DNA from 4 places in the Rossellomorea sp. FS2 genome. Region 1 is predicted to be linked to each of the others. Evidence: riboswitches for the same ligand, from Rfam matches in the RefSeq annotation. Region 1 holds a riboswitch; each other region holds the start of a gene.

Region 1 (4,236 bases):
GCATAATGAGACATATACCAATCGAAAGAGGGATGAGGGCATGAGCGTACACAAGGACATCACAAAGCATTCAAGCAAGCAGCACAGCCTCGTGAAGGAGTTCATGAAGCTTGATGAATCGAGGGAACAGGCCATCGAAGAAGCCCTTACATTATGCGAAGCCGGCAAGCCATTCACCACCGACCGCATCAATCACATCACCCAGGAGATCAATGCCCTTGCAAGGCAGGGCGTCGTACCCCAGCGCAAGACCGTGACGGAAGAAATGGTGAGGGAGTACGCAAACCGGAGATGAACCGGGGGGAAGGTGAACCACCTGCACAGCCATCTTCCTGCATGCTTCACCTTATCACCTGAACAACTCAAAAAAATCCCCCGGACGCCCATTTTAGCGCCGGGGGATTTTTCTTATATACTATTTACGCCTTCAGCGCACTGTTCCAGCCATCGTAGACAAAGACGGGATTCGTGCCGTTTTCAGCACGCTCGATGACGGCATAGTTCTTATGGGCAACCACGGTTTGATCATCGGGAAGGTCCAGTTTCATCGCTGACTCCTTATCCATGCGCACGATGACCGTGTTCTCCCTTAGGGTCGTCACGACGCCTTGCAGGACGTGCTTTTTCCTTTTGAATTCTATAATGTCGCCAAGGTTGGCATATTCTTTTGAGTAGACGAAGGTATTATCCATAATAGACTCCCCTTTTACATGAAAGTTGATAACGCTCGAATCCTATATGTGATATATATCTTTCTTGTACCACCAGTCAAAAGATTTAAAACCTATTATTCTAATAAAATAATCTTTATTCTGAAAATTATTCAGATTTACGGTCCACCAGGGTGATTTTATAGATATAGGCCTTGTCGGATTTTTTGAAGCTACCGACAGGTTTCCCATCTTCCAATCCAATACCTACGGAATCCCCGTTGTTTTTAGAAGTAGCCATTCCGTAAATATACACAGGCTTATCTTTCTTGAGCTCCACTTTCTCTGTCAACAAGGAGGATGCAATGCTTCCACTTTCTTCAGGTATGGGGTCTTCGTCCATAGTGATGAAGGCGCTCTCGCTCCCATTAAAGATCTTCAGATCCTTTTCAGAGCTTTCCATGCCGAAGGAGTTCAGGGAGTGTTTATATTTTTTCGCTTCTTCGTCGTATTGAAACGGCTCATCGCTTACGAGCTTCCCTTTTTCATACACTTCTATGGTCCTTTCAAGATCCATATCCTTCGCCAAGGTTCCATCCAGGGTAAAGAAGAACATGGAACCTCTCCCTGTAGCGGCAACCACCTTTTCTTCCTTATCACTCAGGTCATACGGTTCCAACGTCAACTTCGATGAACCATTTCCCTTCCCTTGAGAACACCCCACCAGTAACAGACACATACCCACTGCCAGCAGCCAATATCGCTTCTTCATAAGGTCACCTCTCCCGTTGTGCTGAGGGATTTCCACCCCCTTATTTTTCCATTAACTGATTATAGCATCTGATTTATTCCAGTTCAAATAACGACGGAATTCATCATGAAAATTTGAATGCGTTTGCTTAAGGAAAATGAAAATTTTCCCGTTTGACATTTAGGATGAAACCCATTAAAGTATGTAAGTATCTTAAACATAACTGCATAACGTAAAATCTTCTTATCCAGAGAGACGGAGGGACTGGCCCTATGATGTCTCGGCAGCGGACTCAACCAAACGAGTGCTGTGCCACATCCAGCAAGCCACCGGCTTGAAAGATAAGAAGGGTGTTTCGTTTTCATGGAAACCTCTTCTTATTTGAAGAGGTTTTTTATTTTATGCGCAACATATCATCTAAAAGGAGTGCACAACATGAATCAGGAAAAAGGCAATCTACTGGCATTATTACCATTACTCATATTCGTTGCCCTGTTCCTTGGGGCAGGTATCATTTCAGGGGACTTCTATTCCTTCCCCGTACTCGTGGCGATCATCATCGCTGCTGTCGTGGCGCTGGCCATGAACCGGAAGGACAGCCTCAATGTGAAGGTTGAACGCTTCGCCAAAGGAGCGGGTAACCTCGATATCATGATCATGGTCTTGATCTTCTTATCGGCTGGCGCTTTCTCGGGTGTGGCTGAAAAAATGGGAGCCGTTGATTCAACGGTCAACTTTGCTCTTTCCGTCATCCCGGAAAATCTTTTGATTGTCGGACTGTTTGTGATCGCCGCCTTCATCTCACTCGCCATGGGAACTTCCATGGGAACGATTGCGGCCCTTGCCCCTATCGGTGTAGGAATCAGCTCAGGAACGGATATCTCCCTTCCTCTTGCCATGGCGACCGTTGTCGGGGGCTCCATGTTCGGTGACAATCTGTCCTTCATTTCGGATACGACCATTGCGGCGGTCCGCACGCAGAAAACAGAGATGAAGGATAAGTTCAAAGTCAATTTCTTCATTGTCCTGCCTGCAGCCATCATCACGATCATTGCGCTATTCTTCGTGACGCTCGGCAACCAGTCGTCCGTCGACGCCGGAAGCTATTCCATCGTGAAAATCCTTCCGTATCTTGCCGTCATCATCGGCGCCCTGTCGGGATTGAATGTATTTGCCGTCTTATTCGGCGGCATCCTTCTATCAGGAATCATCGGATTCATCGACGGAAGCTTCACACCGACCAGCTATTTCGGCAGCATTGCCGATGGCATGCTCGGCATGGGCGAGATCGCCTTCCTATCCATCCTGATCGGTGGAGTGGTGGAACTGATCCGTCATAACGGTGGAATCCAGGCGCTTCTCTATCTTGTAACCAGGAAGATCGGTTCATCCAAAGGCGCGCAATACTCTACAGCTGGACTCGTGGCTTCCACGAATCTTTGCACGGCCAACAATACAATCTCCATCATCATTGCCGGGCCCCTTGCCAAATCGATCAGTGATGAATACGGAGTGGACAACCGGAAGACAGCTAGTATCCTTGATATCTTCTCATGTGCCGTCCAGGGTCTGATCCCATACGGTGCCCAGATGCTTCTCGTAGCAGAAACAGCCGGCATTTCGCCACTGAGCATCCTTCCGTATGCATTCTACCCGATCTTGACGGCCATTTGTGGCCTGGTGGCGATCAAATTCGCCCTGCCTCGTTTCACCCGCAGGAAAGCTCATTCTACAGAGCCGGTACGATCATAATTCAACAGGAAAAGCCCCGGGATGCTGGTATCAACCAGAGCCCGGGGCTTTTTTTTGTCAGATCATACAAGGTCATTGATGTGATAAAGTTTGCCGCTTTCCACTTCTGTTCCCGTGATCAGCCCGACGAGTGCATCTGCCACCGTTTCTGCACTGCGAAGCGTCCCTTCTTCCTTATAGCGTTTGAACTTTTCCACTTCAGCGAAAGCTTCCTTCGCTGAGGAACGGATTTCTCCCTGCATATCCGTATCCATGACACCAGGGCTGAAGGAAATGACCTTATGATCACGTCCTGAACCGGATAGCTCCAGGCTCACGGTTTCCGTCAGCATATTGAGCCCTGCCTTGGTGGAGCAGTATGTACTCCAACCATAGACGGGCCGGCTGCCGGCACCGGAACTGATATTGACGATCAGCATCTGTCCAGCCGTTCCTTCAGACGCAGAGATCAATTCGTTCAAGGCGATCATGGGAGCGAGGAGATTGACGTGCACACTCGCTTCCAGGCTCTCGGCATCCACTTTTCCGGACGGATTAATCGGAGTGACCAAGCCGGCATTCTGAATCACATAAATCGTGTCGGCTCCGCTTGAAAACACGCTTGCCCCCACTTCCCTGAATACCTTCTCCGTGTCTGCAGTAGACGTCAGATCGCACGGATGGAAAGAATATGCCACCCCTGCATCCGTGGCCATGGCCTTCAGGTTATCATTATCTCGCCGGGATATGTTGATGAGCCCGACCCCTTTTTTCACCAGGCCCGAAGCGATTGCTTCGCCCAGTCCCCTTGTTGCTCCGGTCACAATAGCCATTTTCATGTAATCGACACCCCTTCCGATTGTTCATCACCTATCAGCATACAACTCATGGCATGCTTTCATCAATCAAGTGATACTCAGGAATAAGGTCGGATAATGGGACAATATTGGCTTCTTTTTCGTAGACAGGAATGAAGTCCTTCAGCATCGATGCAATCATCGTACCCGTTACACCGACATGACCGATGGCTACCATGCTGTCGTCTTTTTCAAGTTTAGCGGCAAGTTTCGTCGCCTGCTGTCCGATATGCTCCTTCGTGTAGAC
Region 2 (4,236 bases), on a different contig from region 1:
GACAGATTTTCAATTTGTAAGATATTCACGAAATTGTACCTCCAGTTGGTTGATGCTTTTAGTATATCTGCCTAAAATGACTTCTCTGTGACTATGAAAGTGACAATTCTGTCACCTGGTTAGATGGTATGTTTGTAGATTTTTAGTGAGAAGGTCGTTCCCGCAGGGCTGCTTGATACTTCAATGTCACCGTCCTGGTTCTTCATGATGCTGTAGGCCATGGCAAGGCCGATTCCGACGCTGTCTTCCGATGCATTCTTTCCCCGGTAGAAGCGCTTGAAGATATGGGGGAGGTCTTCCTTCGAGATCCCTTTCCCGTCATCGGAGATTCTGAGTTCGGTGAAAAGGGCGTTTTCTTGTGATGTAATCGTGATGAGCCCGCCTTCTGCTGAGTGCTCGATGCTATTTTTCAAGATATTGATGATGGCTTCCTTCGTCCAGTTCGCATCGCCTACAAAAGAGGCCGGTTCGCCTTCAAGCTGGAGTGTGACACCCTTGATGTCCATGGGGATGAGAAGAGGGTCGACGGCGTCCTGTATGAGGGTACGTACGTCCACCTTTTCCTTCTTGAAACGTGCCGTTCCCGCATCGATCTTTGAAAGCTTCAAAAGGGAGGAGACGAGCCATTCGATCCGTTCAAGCTGGACCTGGATACGGCGTGTGAATTCCCGGCGCTTTCCTTCATCCAAGCCGGGGTCCCTCAATAGGTCGGACATGACCATCATGGAAGTGAGGGGCGTTTTCAGCTGATGGGAGATATCCGAGATGGCATCGGTCAGTTTAAGCTTGTCTTCCTGGAGGCGTGAGCTGTTTTCTGATAATCGGAGCGTCACCTTGTACATATCGGACTTCAGGATGCTGAGCTCTCCTTCATGGTTGTCACGGACATCCAGGGAGTAGTCTCCATTTGATATCTTTCGAAGGTAGTTCGAAAGCTTCCCGATCTCACGGTAGCGCCATGCAGTGTAAAGCATGAAGCATGCGATGAGCAGGAGGGAGGTGACCGCCGTGATCAGGGGCGCTAATCGACTTATGTAAAACGTGCAAAGGATGCCGATGCCCGCGATGATCACGACCGTCACAAGGAACAGCCGTATTTCTTTATTCCTCATCATCAGCGGTCGCCTGCCTTATAGCCCATTCCGCGGATCGTCTTGATGATGACCGGTTTCTGCGGATCGTCTTCGAGTTTTTCGCGGAGCCGTTTGATGTAGACGGTAAGGGTGTTATCGTTGACGAAATCGCCTGCCACATCCCAGATTTTCTCGAGGAGCTGTGCACGTGTGAGAACCTGATCCTTATGCTGGGCGAAGATGAGAAGAAGACGGTATTCAAGGGCAGTCAGTTGGATTTCTTCGCTGCCCTTATATGCTTTGCCTTCAGCCGGCAGGACCCTGATGTCGCCGAGTGTGAAATGGGCCGGCGTCTGCTTGTCATAGCGTCGGAGGACTGATTTGATCCGCGACAGGAGCTCCCTGACACGGAATGGCTTTGTAATGTAATCATCTGCCCCCATATCGAGCCCCATGACCACATTGACTTCTTCGTCCATGGCCGTCAGGAAGATCACCGGTTTATCGCTCTTTTTTTTCACAAGGGAGCACAGGTCATAGCCGCTGCCGTCGGGAAGGGACAGGTCAAATAGGAACAGATCGATCTCTGTCCAGCGGGTGTTGATCATGTCCTCAGCGGCAGCGACATTATGGCAAACAAATGTGCCGAATTGCTCGTTCTGCAGGGAGTATTCGAGTCCTGCTGCGATCGTCTTATCGTCTTCTACTAATAGAATGTTCATAGTGACCTCCGGATCAATGATGATGTAAGCCTATCATATGGAAAATGAAAGGCTTCGTCAAAGTGGTGGCAGCATGAAGAGGGACCATTCATTGGCGAAAATGAGCAAACATTTTGAAAGGACCAAAAAAATTTTAAGCCTAATCTTAAAGTAAAGGTAGCGCTTACATGGCTTCCGTAGGTAGGGATGGCAGTTGACACCCAACCAAATACCCATTAATATCTCTTTAGATGAAATCTTCTAAAATTATATAGTATTCAAATTATCAAGAGCGACCGAGGGATCAGGCCCTATGACGTCCGGCAACCTCCATATGGAACGGTGCTAATTCCTGCAGGATGTTTTTCATTCTGAGAGATAAGTCGATGATCGATATGCGATGCTTCTTTCAGCTGAAAGAGGCATTTTTTATTGGAAATAAGAGGTGAAGCGCAATGATCGAGATCAACCATCTTGTGAAAGAGTATAAAACGAAAAAACAAACAGTGATCGGCGTCAATGACGTTTCCGTCAAGATTGAAAAGGGTGAAATCTTTGGAATCGTCGGGTATAGCGGAGCAGGGAAAAGCTCCCTCATCCGCTGCTTGAATCTGTTGGAGAGACCTACTTCTGGAGAAGTCATCATTGACGGATTGGACTTTACGAAGCTGTCTCCGCGCGAGCTCAGGTCGGCAAGGCAGAAGACGAGTATGATCTTCCAGCACTTCCACCTGATCAAAGCAAAGACGGTCTACGGCAATCTGGCATTCGCCCTGAAAGCGGCCAAGGTACCAAAGGCCGAGATCCGGCCGCGTGTGGAAGAGCTTCTCGCCATGGTGGGTCTATCGGATAAGGCAGATGCCTATCCCGCTCAGCTGAGCGGAGGCCAGAAGCAGCGCGTCGGCATTGCCCGGGCGCTTGCGAACAATCCATCCGTTCTTCTGTGCGACGAAGCAACATCCGCCCTCGACCCGAATACCACAAGGTCGATCCTGAAATTATTGAAAAAGCTGAACGAAGAGCTCGGACTGACCATCGTCCTCATCACCCATGAGATGGAAGTCGTCAAGGAGATCTGCGATCGCATGGCCGTGATGCAGGATGGACGGATCATTGAAGAAGGTCCCGTATATGACCTCTTTTCGAATCCGAAGGAGCCCCTGACCAGGCAGTTCATCGAGACGATCCTTCAGTTCGATCTGCCGGATCACTTGGCGAAAGCGAGGAAAGGAACCTTGATCAAGATCCAATTCAAAGGCTCCATTGCAGAAGAAAGCGTCGTATCCGATGTCTTCCAGCGGTACCACGTGAAAGGGAATATCCTTCACGGGAAGATCGAATACATCCAGGAAGTGCCACTCGGTATCTTCATCATGGAACTGATCGGAGAACGTGCCGAGATCGATGCCGCGATCGAGTTCATCACCCAGCGCACACAAAGTCTGGAGGTGCTTGAAGATGCTGCCTGAAGCCATCATTGATATCTTGCCGGACCTGAATCAGGCATTTTTAGAAACGTTGTATATGGTGGGAATCTCCCTGTTGATTGCCGTTGTCATCGGACTTCCTCTCGGAGTGCTCCTTTTCACCACGGATAAGGGGCTGTTCCTCGAAAACCGCTTCGTGAAATCAATCGTCGGATTCATTGTGAATATGGTCCGGTCGATCCCGTTCATCATCCTTCTGGTGGCGCTCCTTCCCCTGACGAAGTTCCTCACAGGGGATGTGATCGGACCGACTGCGGCTTCTGTCTCCCTATCCGTCGCTGGGATTCCGTTCTTCGCGCGGATCGTCGAAACCGCCCTGAAGGAAATTGACAAGGGCGTCATCGAAGCGTCTGTATCGGTCGGGGCAAGCCCGTGGATGATCATCAAGGACGTGCTTCTTCCGGAAGCCAAACCGGCGGTCATCCAAGGCGTCACCATCACGGCGATCTCCCTCATCGCCTACTCCGCCATGGCAGGTACGATCGGCGGGGGAGGAGTCGGTGACCTTGCCATCCGGTTCGGATACTACCGATATGACAACACCGTCATGTTCACGACGGTCGTCGTCCTGATCTGTCTTGTACAAGTCATCCAATATGCCGGCGACATTTTCGCCAAAGCAGTAGACAAACGATAGATAATGGAGGAAACACAATGAAGAAATGGACATTACTACTCGGCCTTGCCATCGCAGTCAGCCTCATGGCGGCATGCGGCAACAGCAGCGACAAAAAAGATGAAAAAGATATCACCATCGGAGCGACAACCGGACCATATAGCGATATGGTGACAAAAGCCATCAAGCCTGGTCTTGAGGAAAAGGGCTACAAAGTGACGGTCAAGGAATTCAATGATTACATCCAGCCGAATAATGCATTGGCACAGGGAGATCTTGATGCCAACCTGTTCCAGCACAAGATCTACATGGAAAACTTTGCGAAAGAAAACAAAATCGAGCTTTCCGAGCTGATTTCC
Region 3 (4,236 bases), on a different contig from region 1:
AACACGACAGCGACCACGGGAAGTGTTTCCCTTCTATTGACAAGGGTTCCGCTGATCATGGTGTACCCGGCAAATGAAGCCCCCGCCCCCAGTGCGAGGAGGATGCCGCGCGGGTCGGCAACGACCGATCCTCTATTCGTGAACAGAAGGATGCAGCCTGCGATGGCCAGGGCGGTGGAGGCCCACCAGGAAGCTTGGGGGACATTCCTTTTTATTCCCCATTCAAGGAGTCCTGCTATGACCGGGGCGCTTCCGATGGCGATCACGGTCCCGATCGCAATCCCCGTCATGCTGACTGCCGAGAAAAAGAAAGGCTGATAGAGTGCCATACAAAGAGCGGCCGCCACGGTTCCTTTCAAGGGCCACCCTCTCCAATGTATTTTTCCCAAGGATAATAGAAGGAGGAACAAGCCTCCTATGGCCAGGCGCACCGCTCCGATGGCAATCGGATGGACGCCTTCAGGAGCCAATGCCTGCACCGTCCCCGTTGTTCCCCACAGCATGGCTGCCAGGAGGATAAACAGAGCATACTGTATCCGCAATGAAACCCTCTCCTAATTGATTACTGGCTGAATGGGAACCTCATTCCCACACCCGATCGGCAATGGCGATCACGTGTTGCAGCTTCTTCCATTGTTCTGCTTCGGTCAGCAGATTTCCTTCTTCGGTTGAAGCGAATCCACATTGGGGACTGAGACAGAGCTGGTTGATGTCCACATAGCGTGCAGCTTCCTGTATCCGTGCCTCGATGTCTTCCGTCGCCTCGAGATCTCCATGCTTGGACGTAACAAGACCGAGGACGATCTGGAGATTCGGATTCTTCACATAGCGTAGCGGTTCGAAGCCTCCGGAACGCTCATCATCGAACTCCAGGAATAGCCCGTCGAGGTCGAGCCCGCCGAAAATGGTTTCGGCAGCCGCTTCATATCCGCCTTCAGCTGCCCATGTCGATTTGAAATTCCCCCTGCAAATATGCATGGTCACGACAAGGTCCTCTGGGCGATCCTTCACAGCCTCATTGATGGTACGGGCGAAGGATTCCCTGAGTTCGTCGGGTTCGCGGCCAAATGCCTTGATCTGCTCATGTCCCTGTTTCGAGAAGAATACCGACCATGCCGTATCGTCGAGCTGCAGATAGCGGCAGCCTGCATCGTAGAAAGCACGGATCGCCTTTTTGTAGGCTTCGGCTACATCCCGATGGAATGCCTCCAAGTCATCTCCGTATACGTCCGTTTCAATTTTCCCCCTGAAGAAAAGCATATTTGGACTCGGAATCGTCATCTTGGCAGTGTGATCGCCTGCAATGCCATGAAGGAATTCATAGTCTTTCAGCATCGGATGATCCGTGAAGTCCACTTTTCCCGTCACTTTGATGCCACGTGCCTTGGTCGTCGTGTTATGGAACTTGATCCCCTGGTCCGATTCATATCCTTCGACGCCATCGAGACCTTCAAGGAAGTCGAAGTGCCACCACGCCCTCCTGAATTCACCATCGGTCACGACTTGGAGGCCGATTTCCTTTTGCTTGTCGACGATGCGGATGATTTCTTCATCCTCGATTCGTCGGAGTTCAGCTGCGGATAGCTCTCCATTCCCTCTCCGTTCGCGTGCTTCCTTGATCCGCTCCGACCTCAGCAGGCTGCCCACCTGATCTGCCCGGAACGGGGCTTTTATTGCTTTCTTACCTTTTGTCTGTACGTGTGTCATCTGAATCCTCTCCCTTTTTTCATATAAAAAGGCCCTTCCCGGTAAAAGGAAGAGCCTTATGATTCTCGTCTCTTCCTCATCTCCGAACGAATCTCGTTCAAGGATTTAGCACCATTCTGTTCAAGTTTGAACAGCGGTTGCCGGGTTTCACAGGGCCAGTCCCTCCACCACTCTTAATAAGGAATATCGCTATTTAATTTTCTCAATATAATAATTATTCAGGATTTAGCTCCTGTTGTCAATGGGATGAGGGAAATTAACCGCTCAACTTTTGACGGTTTCGTTCTCCAATGACGCTCCATTCGTCTCGATCACCTGTCTGTACCAGTCGAAGCTGGCCTTCTTAGAACGGTTGAGGGTGCCATTGCCTTCGTTGTCTTTGTCCACATGGATATAGCCATAACGTTTTTTCATTTCGCCGCTTGAGGCGCTGACGATATCGATCGGTCCCCAGCATGTGTAGCCCAGCAGTTGGACTCCGTCCTTGATTGCTTCGTTCAGCTCGCGGAGATGGGCTGAGAGATAATCGATTCGATAGGCATCGTTGATTTCCCCATCTGCGCCGGGCTCGTCGATGGCTCCGAGGCCGTTTTCCACGACGAATAATGGTTTTTGATAGCGATCATACAATTGATTGGCCGTAATCCGGATCCCTTTTGGATCGATCGTCCATCCCCATTCCGATGTTTTCAAATGAGGATTTTTGACCGAAGGGAACACATTGCCTGCCGTCATCTTCCCGAGGATTTCGGGATCACGGCTGATCGTGCGGCTGGAGTAATAGCTGAATCCGATGTAATCCACCGTATGAGCCTTGAGGATGTCTTCATCTCCTTCTTCCATCTGGAGATCCCACTCCTGCTCCCGGAAGAAGCGCTTCGCATAGCCCGGATACGCTCCACGGGACTGAACGTCGATGAAGAAGTAGGATTCGCGATTACGTTCGATTCCCGCCCAGATATCTTCCGGATTACAGGAGTACGGATACGTGACACCTGCGGCCAGCATGCACCCGATCTGTGCCTCCGGATCGATCTCATGGAGTGCCTTCACGGCAAGGGCACTAGCGACAAGCTGATGATGAGCAGCCTGATAGAGGACCTGATCCCGGTTTTCACCTTCTTTGAACACGATTCCTGCCCCAAGGAAAGGCAGATGGAAAAGCATATTGATTTCATTGAACGTCATCCAATATTTCACGGTTCCTTTAAAACGATTGAAAAGAGTGCGGGCATACGTTTCGTAGAATTCGACGAGATCACGGCCCTTCCAGCTTCCGAACGTTTCAATCAGATGGACAGGTACATCGAAATGGGCGATGGTTACAACGGGTTCGATTCCGTTCGCTCTGAGCTCTGCGAAGAGGTTTTCATAGAATGTCAATCCTTCTTCATTCGGCTCAGCGTCGTTCCCGTTCGGGAAGATCCTTGCCCAAGATACAGACACCCGAAGGCATGTAAAGCCCATCTCGGCAAACAGCTTGATATCTTCTTTGTAGCGATGATAAAAATCAATGGCTTCATGTGACGGGTAGTAAAGGTCATCTTGAAGTTCCAGGTGTGGGATATTCCCTTTCATATAGGAGAATCTCTCTTCACCGCGTGGAAGGAGGTCGACGTTGGTCAACCCCTTCCCGCCTTCGCGGTATCCTCCTTCTGCTTGGTTTGCTGCAATGGCCCCTCCCCAAAGGAAGGATTTTGGAAATGTAGTCGTTGTCATGACACTCGCTCCTTTTCTTTCATATAAGATAGCAGGCGTGCTCCTGCTTTGATGTCCCCCGGTTCTTCTGAGAGGACGTCCATGAATTCATTCGTATTGGTCACGACGATCGGCGTGGACAGGTCATACCCGGCTTCCTGGATCGCCTTCACATCGAATTCCACAAGGAGCTGACCCGCTTCGACGCGGTCCCCCTGGGCGATATGTGCGGTGAAATGCTCACCATTCAGCTGGACGGTGTTGAGACCCACATGGACGAGGATCTCTGCTCCATCGTCTCCTACAATCCCGACGGCGTGCTTCGATGGGAACAAGGTGCCAATCACACCCGTGACCGGAGAGTACAGCTTGCCTTCTGTCGGAAGGATGGCGACTCCTTTTCCAAGGGCTTCTGTAGAGAAGGCGGCATCTTTGACGTCAGACAGGGGCATCACGATGCCTGTCAGCGGGCTGACGGCGCCGATAGTGGAAGATGGCGTGACGTGTTGATCAGTAGAAACTTCCTGGTCCGTCCCTTCTTCCACGGGATCCTTAAAGCCGACAATATACGTAAGGGCAATGGACAAGATAAAGGATACAGAGATCCCGATGATCAAGCCGATGAAGCCTTCGCCATAGAAGATCGGGAGGGTCAATAATCCCGGAGGGCCCGTAGCGATGGCGGCGCTTTGGGAATAGCCGACGATGGCTCCCCCGACACCTGCACTGATCGTGGCCATGATGAATGGCTTTTTCAGCGGCAGGGTGACACCGTATACGATTGGTTCCGTGATCCCGAATAGACCGGTGATCGCAGTCGAACCAGAGAGG
Region 4 (4,236 bases), on a different contig from region 1:
GACATCATACCACCTAGCGTTTTTTAGTGTCAATCCTTTTTTGAAAAGATATCCTGATCGATTTTCGCCTCATCAACGGTAAAAGTCCGGGAGACGGTCGTCGAATATCGGGATTTGCTTCCTTACTTCATCGACCGTATCAAGGTTGACGACGGCTGTCACGAGTTCTTCTTGGAGTGACCCTTCTGCGAGGATTTCTCCCCACGGGTCGATAATCAATGAGGATCCCCCGAACGTATTGTCCGGATCAGAGCCTACGCGGTTGCATGCGGCAACATAGCATTGATTCTCAATGGCACGCGCACGGAGAAGGATCTTCCAATGGTCGATCCTCTGTACCGGCCATTCTGCACTCACGAACAAGATCTTTGCCCCTGAGAGAACATGCTTACGCACCCATTCCGGGAAGCGGATATCATAACAGATGAGGCCTGCCATCTGCTCACCGGATAGGGTGAATAGGCCGTTATCTTTTCCTGGCAGGAGGTAGTGATGTTCATCCATCAATTTGAACAGATGGAGCTTTGAATAGCCTTTGATGAAGGTCCCTTCGGAATCGATCACGATCAATCGATTATCGATTCCCGAATCCGTTTTATTTGCAACTGATCCTCCGATGACGTTTATCCGATACTGTTTTGCAAGACGTGAGAGGAAGGCGATCGTCTTCTCACTGTTCTCATCAGCTATTTCCTCTATCCTCTTAAGGTCATAGCCCGTTGTCCAAAGTTCGGGGAAGACAAGGATGTCGCATTGTTCCCTATCTGCTTTCACGAACCATTTCTCTGCTTCTGTGTAGTTGGTTTCAGGGTCTCCATACCGGATGTCCATTTGTGCGAGTCCGATCTTAGTCATATGATCAGCACCTTTCGGAGGTAATTGTAAGATTTTACTTTACATTCGTTATTTTCCGTTATATCATTTGTAGCTAGAATTTGAAAGTGAAGAATATTTGAACATTCAGAAGGTGAAGAGATGAAAACATTCCCATTTGCGGATCGCCTCGATTCGCTCCCAAAGCAATTTTTCGCTGAATTGACCTCCAACGTGCAACGGGTTATGAACGAAGGCCATGATGTCATAAACCTAGGGCAGGGTAACCCTGACAGGCCCACGCCTGAACATATCGTGGAGAGTTTGAAGGCTGCGGCCGAAAACCCATTGAATCATCGCTATTCTCCTTTCAGGGGGATGTCCTCTTTCAAAGAGGCGGTAGCGCTTTTCTATAAAAGGGAATACGGGGTGGAACTGGATCCTGACAAAGAAGTAGCCATTCTCTTCGGGGGGAAGGCGGGTCTCGTGGAGATCCCGCAGTGCCTGGTGAATCCGGGTGAATCCGTGCTGGTTCCGGACCCGGGGTATCCTGATTATCTATCCGGGGTGGCACTTGCAGAAGCGGAGATGAAGCTGATGCCGCTGCTTGAGGAAAATGATTTTCTCCCCGATTACAGCCGGTTGAGTGAAGCAGAACTCGACGGATCCAAGCTTATGTTCCTGAATTATCCGAATAACCCCACGGGAGCAGTAGCCACGCCAGCCTTTTTTGAGGAAACGGTAAAATTGGCAAGTAGCCATGATATCTGTGTGGTACACGATTTTGCCTATGGGGCAATCGGCTTTGAAGGCAAGCGTCCCAATAGCTTCCTTGAAACAGATGGAGCTAAGGATGTCGGCATTGAAATCTATACTCTTTCCAAAACGTACAATATGGCGGGATGGCGTGTAGGATTTGCCGTCGGGAACGAGAGTGTGATTGAAGCCATCAATCTCATGCAGGATCATATGTATGTAAGCCTCTTTGGTGCCATTCAGGAAGCAGCGGTGACCGCGCTCCTCGGACCGCAGGAATGCGTCCAGGAGCAGCTTGAAACCTATGAAAGCAGAAGGAATGCCCTCATCGGTGGATTGAGATCCATCGGTTGGGATGTGGATGCACCGGAAGGCTCATTTTTCGCCTGGCTCAAAGTGCCGGCAGGCTTCACGTCGATGGAATTCTCGAACCTACTCCTTGAAAAGGCCCATGTAGCCGTGGCGCCTGGCATCGGCTTCGGGGATCACGGGGAAGGGTATGTCCGGGTAGGTCTCCTTACCAGTGAGGAAAGGCTTCAGGAAGCTGTGAAAAGGATTGAAAATTTACATTTGTTCGACAAAAGGGATTGACAGGAATCCCGATCGATGCAATAATCCTACTGGAAACCAAATGAATAGATTCTTATCAAGAGCAGGCGGAGGGACTGGCCCGATGAAGCCCGGCAACCGACTCATTACGAGCACGGTGCTAATTCTTGCAGCAGAAGCTGGGAGATAAGATAGAGTGATGGAATAAAAGCCTCTTCTTATCAGAAGGGGCTTTTTTTGATTGATGAAGGAGGTATGAAGAACATGAGCGAAGTGATTGCAACGTATAGATTGCCTGGGCCGAAAGGGTCTTTCGAAAAAAAGGCGGAAGGCATAGCCCTTGGACTGACGGTGGGATCGTGGACCGATCTTCCTCAGCTTGAACAAGAACAGCTTTTGAAATACAAGGGAAAGGTCGTTTCCATCAACGAAGAAGCGGGTGAGGGGCTGGGAGAGATCTCGATAGCCTATCCAGGAAGGAATTATTCCAACGACATCCCTGCGATCTTGACCACGGTCTTCGGGAAACTGTCTCTGGATGGTCAAGTAAAGCTTATCAATCTCGAATTCAGTGACGATCTGAACCGTCACTACCCCGGACCACGGTACGGGATCGATGGGATCAGGGAGCTGACCGGCGTGAAGGATCGCCCGCTTCTCATGAGCATCTTCAAGGGAGTGATCGGGAGGGATCTTGCTTATCTGGAAGATCAGCTTCGTGCCCAAGCACTCGGAGGCGTGGACTTGGTGAAGGATGATGAAATCCTTTTTGATAACCCCCTGACACCGTTTGAAGAGCGTGTGAAAAACGGAAGGCGGATCCTCGATGAGGTACGGGACGAAACAGGTAAACGGACGCTCTATGCGGTAAATCTGACCGGACGGACGTCGGAGCTACGGGATAAGGCAAGAAAAGCACGGGAACTAGGAGCGGATGCCCTGCTATTCAACGTATTTTCCTATTCTCTCGATGTCCTCCAGGAACTCAGGGAAGATGATAACATCGGACTCCCCCTCATGGCACACCCTGCCTTTTCAGGTGCCGTTGCCCAGGCTCCCCATCACGGAGTCGCCTATTCCTTGTGGCTGGGGAAATTTTTGCGGATGACGGGGGCGGATTTTTCTCTGTTTCCTTCACCGTATGGAAGTGTGGCACTGGAGAAAGATCAAGTACTGGCCATCAGTAGAGAGCTTACGGATGAGCCTTCCCCGTTCAAAAAGACATTCTCTGTCCCATCGGCAGGCATCCATCCAGGACTAGTACCACACCTTGTGGAAGATTTTGGTGAAGAGTGTGTGATCAATGCCGGCGGCGGGGTCCACGGTCATCCCGGAGGCGCTGAAAGCGGAGGGCTCGCCTTCCGACAGGCAATTGACGCGGTGAAAGCGGGAATTCCCCTTGAAGAAGCCCATGGTGACGAACTGAGAGTCGCTCTAAGCTTGTGGAGCAAGGGAGGGAAGGGCTGATGACGGAGCGGATCATCCTGTGTGATTTTGATGGAACGATCACGAAAACCGATAATATCATCTCCCTCATGAAGCAATTTGCACCTCCGGAATGGGAGGGGCTCAAAGATGCCATACTTGACCGGACGATGTCGATCGAGAGAGGGGTGGGGGAGATGTTCTCCCTCCTGCCTTCCCGACAAAAAGATGAGCTCGTGGACTACCTCTTGCATACGGCGACCATCAGAGAGGGATTCGGGGACTTTGTTCAATTTACGAAAGAGGAAGGAATCCCGTTATATATCGTGAGTGGAGGGATCGATTTCTTTGTCCGCCCCCTCCTGGACGGATATGGACCGTTTTCAGGAATCTACTGTAACGAAGCGGATTTCAGTGGTCCCTCCATTTCGATCAATTGGCCTTATCCTTGTGATGGGCAATGCGGAAACGGAGGATGTGGATGTTGCAAACCGTCCGTTCTCCGCTCCCTTTCCATACCGGAGGGGGCAGAAGTGATCGCCATAGGAGACTCTGTGACAGACCTTGAAATGGCGAAAGTGACAGACAAGGTGCTTGCAAGGGACTATCTTGCCGACACGTGCCGTGAATTGGGAATTCCCCATACTCCATTCGACACATTCCATGAGTGCATTAAAGTACTGAAGGAAGGGG

What was found. A riboswitch is a leader RNA that binds a small molecule or an ion and turns the genes downstream of it on or off. The one in region 1 is predicted to bind S-adenosylmethionine.
Region 2: another riboswitch for S-adenosylmethionine. It lies ahead of ACNA6I_RS16815 (methionine ABC transporter ATP-binding protein); the one in region 1 lies ahead of ACNA6I_RS10325 (Na+/H+ antiporter NhaC family protein).
Region 3: another riboswitch for S-adenosylmethionine. It lies ahead of ACNA6I_RS21450 (5-methyltetrahydropteroyltriglutamate--homocysteine S-methyltransferase); the one in region 1 lies ahead of ACNA6I_RS10325 (Na+/H+ antiporter NhaC family protein).
Region 4: another riboswitch for S-adenosylmethionine. It lies ahead of ACNA6I_RS08270 (2,3-diketo-5-methylthiopentyl-1-phosphate enolase); the one in region 1 lies ahead of ACNA6I_RS10325 (Na+/H+ antiporter NhaC family protein).

The regions. Positions count from the first base shown of each region.
Region 1 is NZ_JBLRVS010000003.1:84,017-88,252, reverse strand. Features, by position in the region: gene ACNA6I_RS10340 (YpbS family protein) at 41-295, shown strand; gene ACNA6I_RS10335 (DUF2187 family protein) at 420-692, opposite strand; gene ACNA6I_RS10330 (hypothetical protein) at 820-1,422, opposite strand; SAM riboswitch class I at 1,642-1,749, shown strand; gene ACNA6I_RS10325 (Na+/H+ antiporter NhaC family protein) at 1,837-3,153, shown strand; gene ACNA6I_RS10320 ((S)-benzoin forming benzil reductase) at 3,216-3,971, opposite strand; gene ACNA6I_RS10315 (divergent polysaccharide deacetylase family protein) at 4,018-4,236, opposite strand, start outside.
Region 2 is NZ_JBLRVS010000005.1:74,149-78,384, forward strand. Features, by position in the region: gene ACNA6I_RS16800 (ABC transporter ATP-binding protein) at 1-29, opposite strand, end outside; gene ACNA6I_RS16805 (sensor histidine kinase) at 120-1,115, opposite strand; gene ACNA6I_RS16810 (response regulator transcription factor) at 1,115-1,795, opposite strand; SAM riboswitch class I at 2,055-2,159, shown strand; gene ACNA6I_RS16815 (methionine ABC transporter ATP-binding protein) at 2,230-3,243, shown strand; gene ACNA6I_RS16820 (methionine ABC transporter permease) at 3,233-3,898, shown strand; gene ACNA6I_RS16825 (MetQ/NlpA family ABC transporter substrate-binding protein) at 3,916-4,236, shown strand, end outside.
Region 3 is NZ_JBLRVS010000007.1:413,292-417,527, forward strand. Features, by position in the region: gene ACNA6I_RS21445 (EamA family transporter) at 1-542, opposite strand, end outside; gene ACNA6I_RS21450 (5-methyltetrahydropteroyltriglutamate--homocysteine S-methyltransferase) at 583-1,707, opposite strand; SAM riboswitch class I at 1,781-1,890, opposite strand; gene ACNA6I_RS21455 (6-phospho-beta-glucosidase) at 1,972-3,426, opposite strand; gene ACNA6I_RS21460 (beta-glucoside-specific PTS transporter subunit IIABC) at 3,423-4,236, opposite strand, start outside.
Region 4 is NZ_JBLRVS010000001.1:1,583,004-1,587,239, reverse strand. Features, by position in the region: gene ACNA6I_RS08280 (carbon-nitrogen family hydrolase) at 73-855, opposite strand; gene ACNA6I_RS08275 (pyridoxal phosphate-dependent aminotransferase) at 976-2,160, shown strand; SAM riboswitch class I at 2,210-2,311, shown strand; gene ACNA6I_RS08270 (2,3-diketo-5-methylthiopentyl-1-phosphate enolase) at 2,374-3,585, shown strand; gene ACNA6I_RS08265 (2-hydroxy-3-keto-5-methylthiopentenyl-1-phosphate phosphatase) at 3,585-4,236, shown strand, end outside.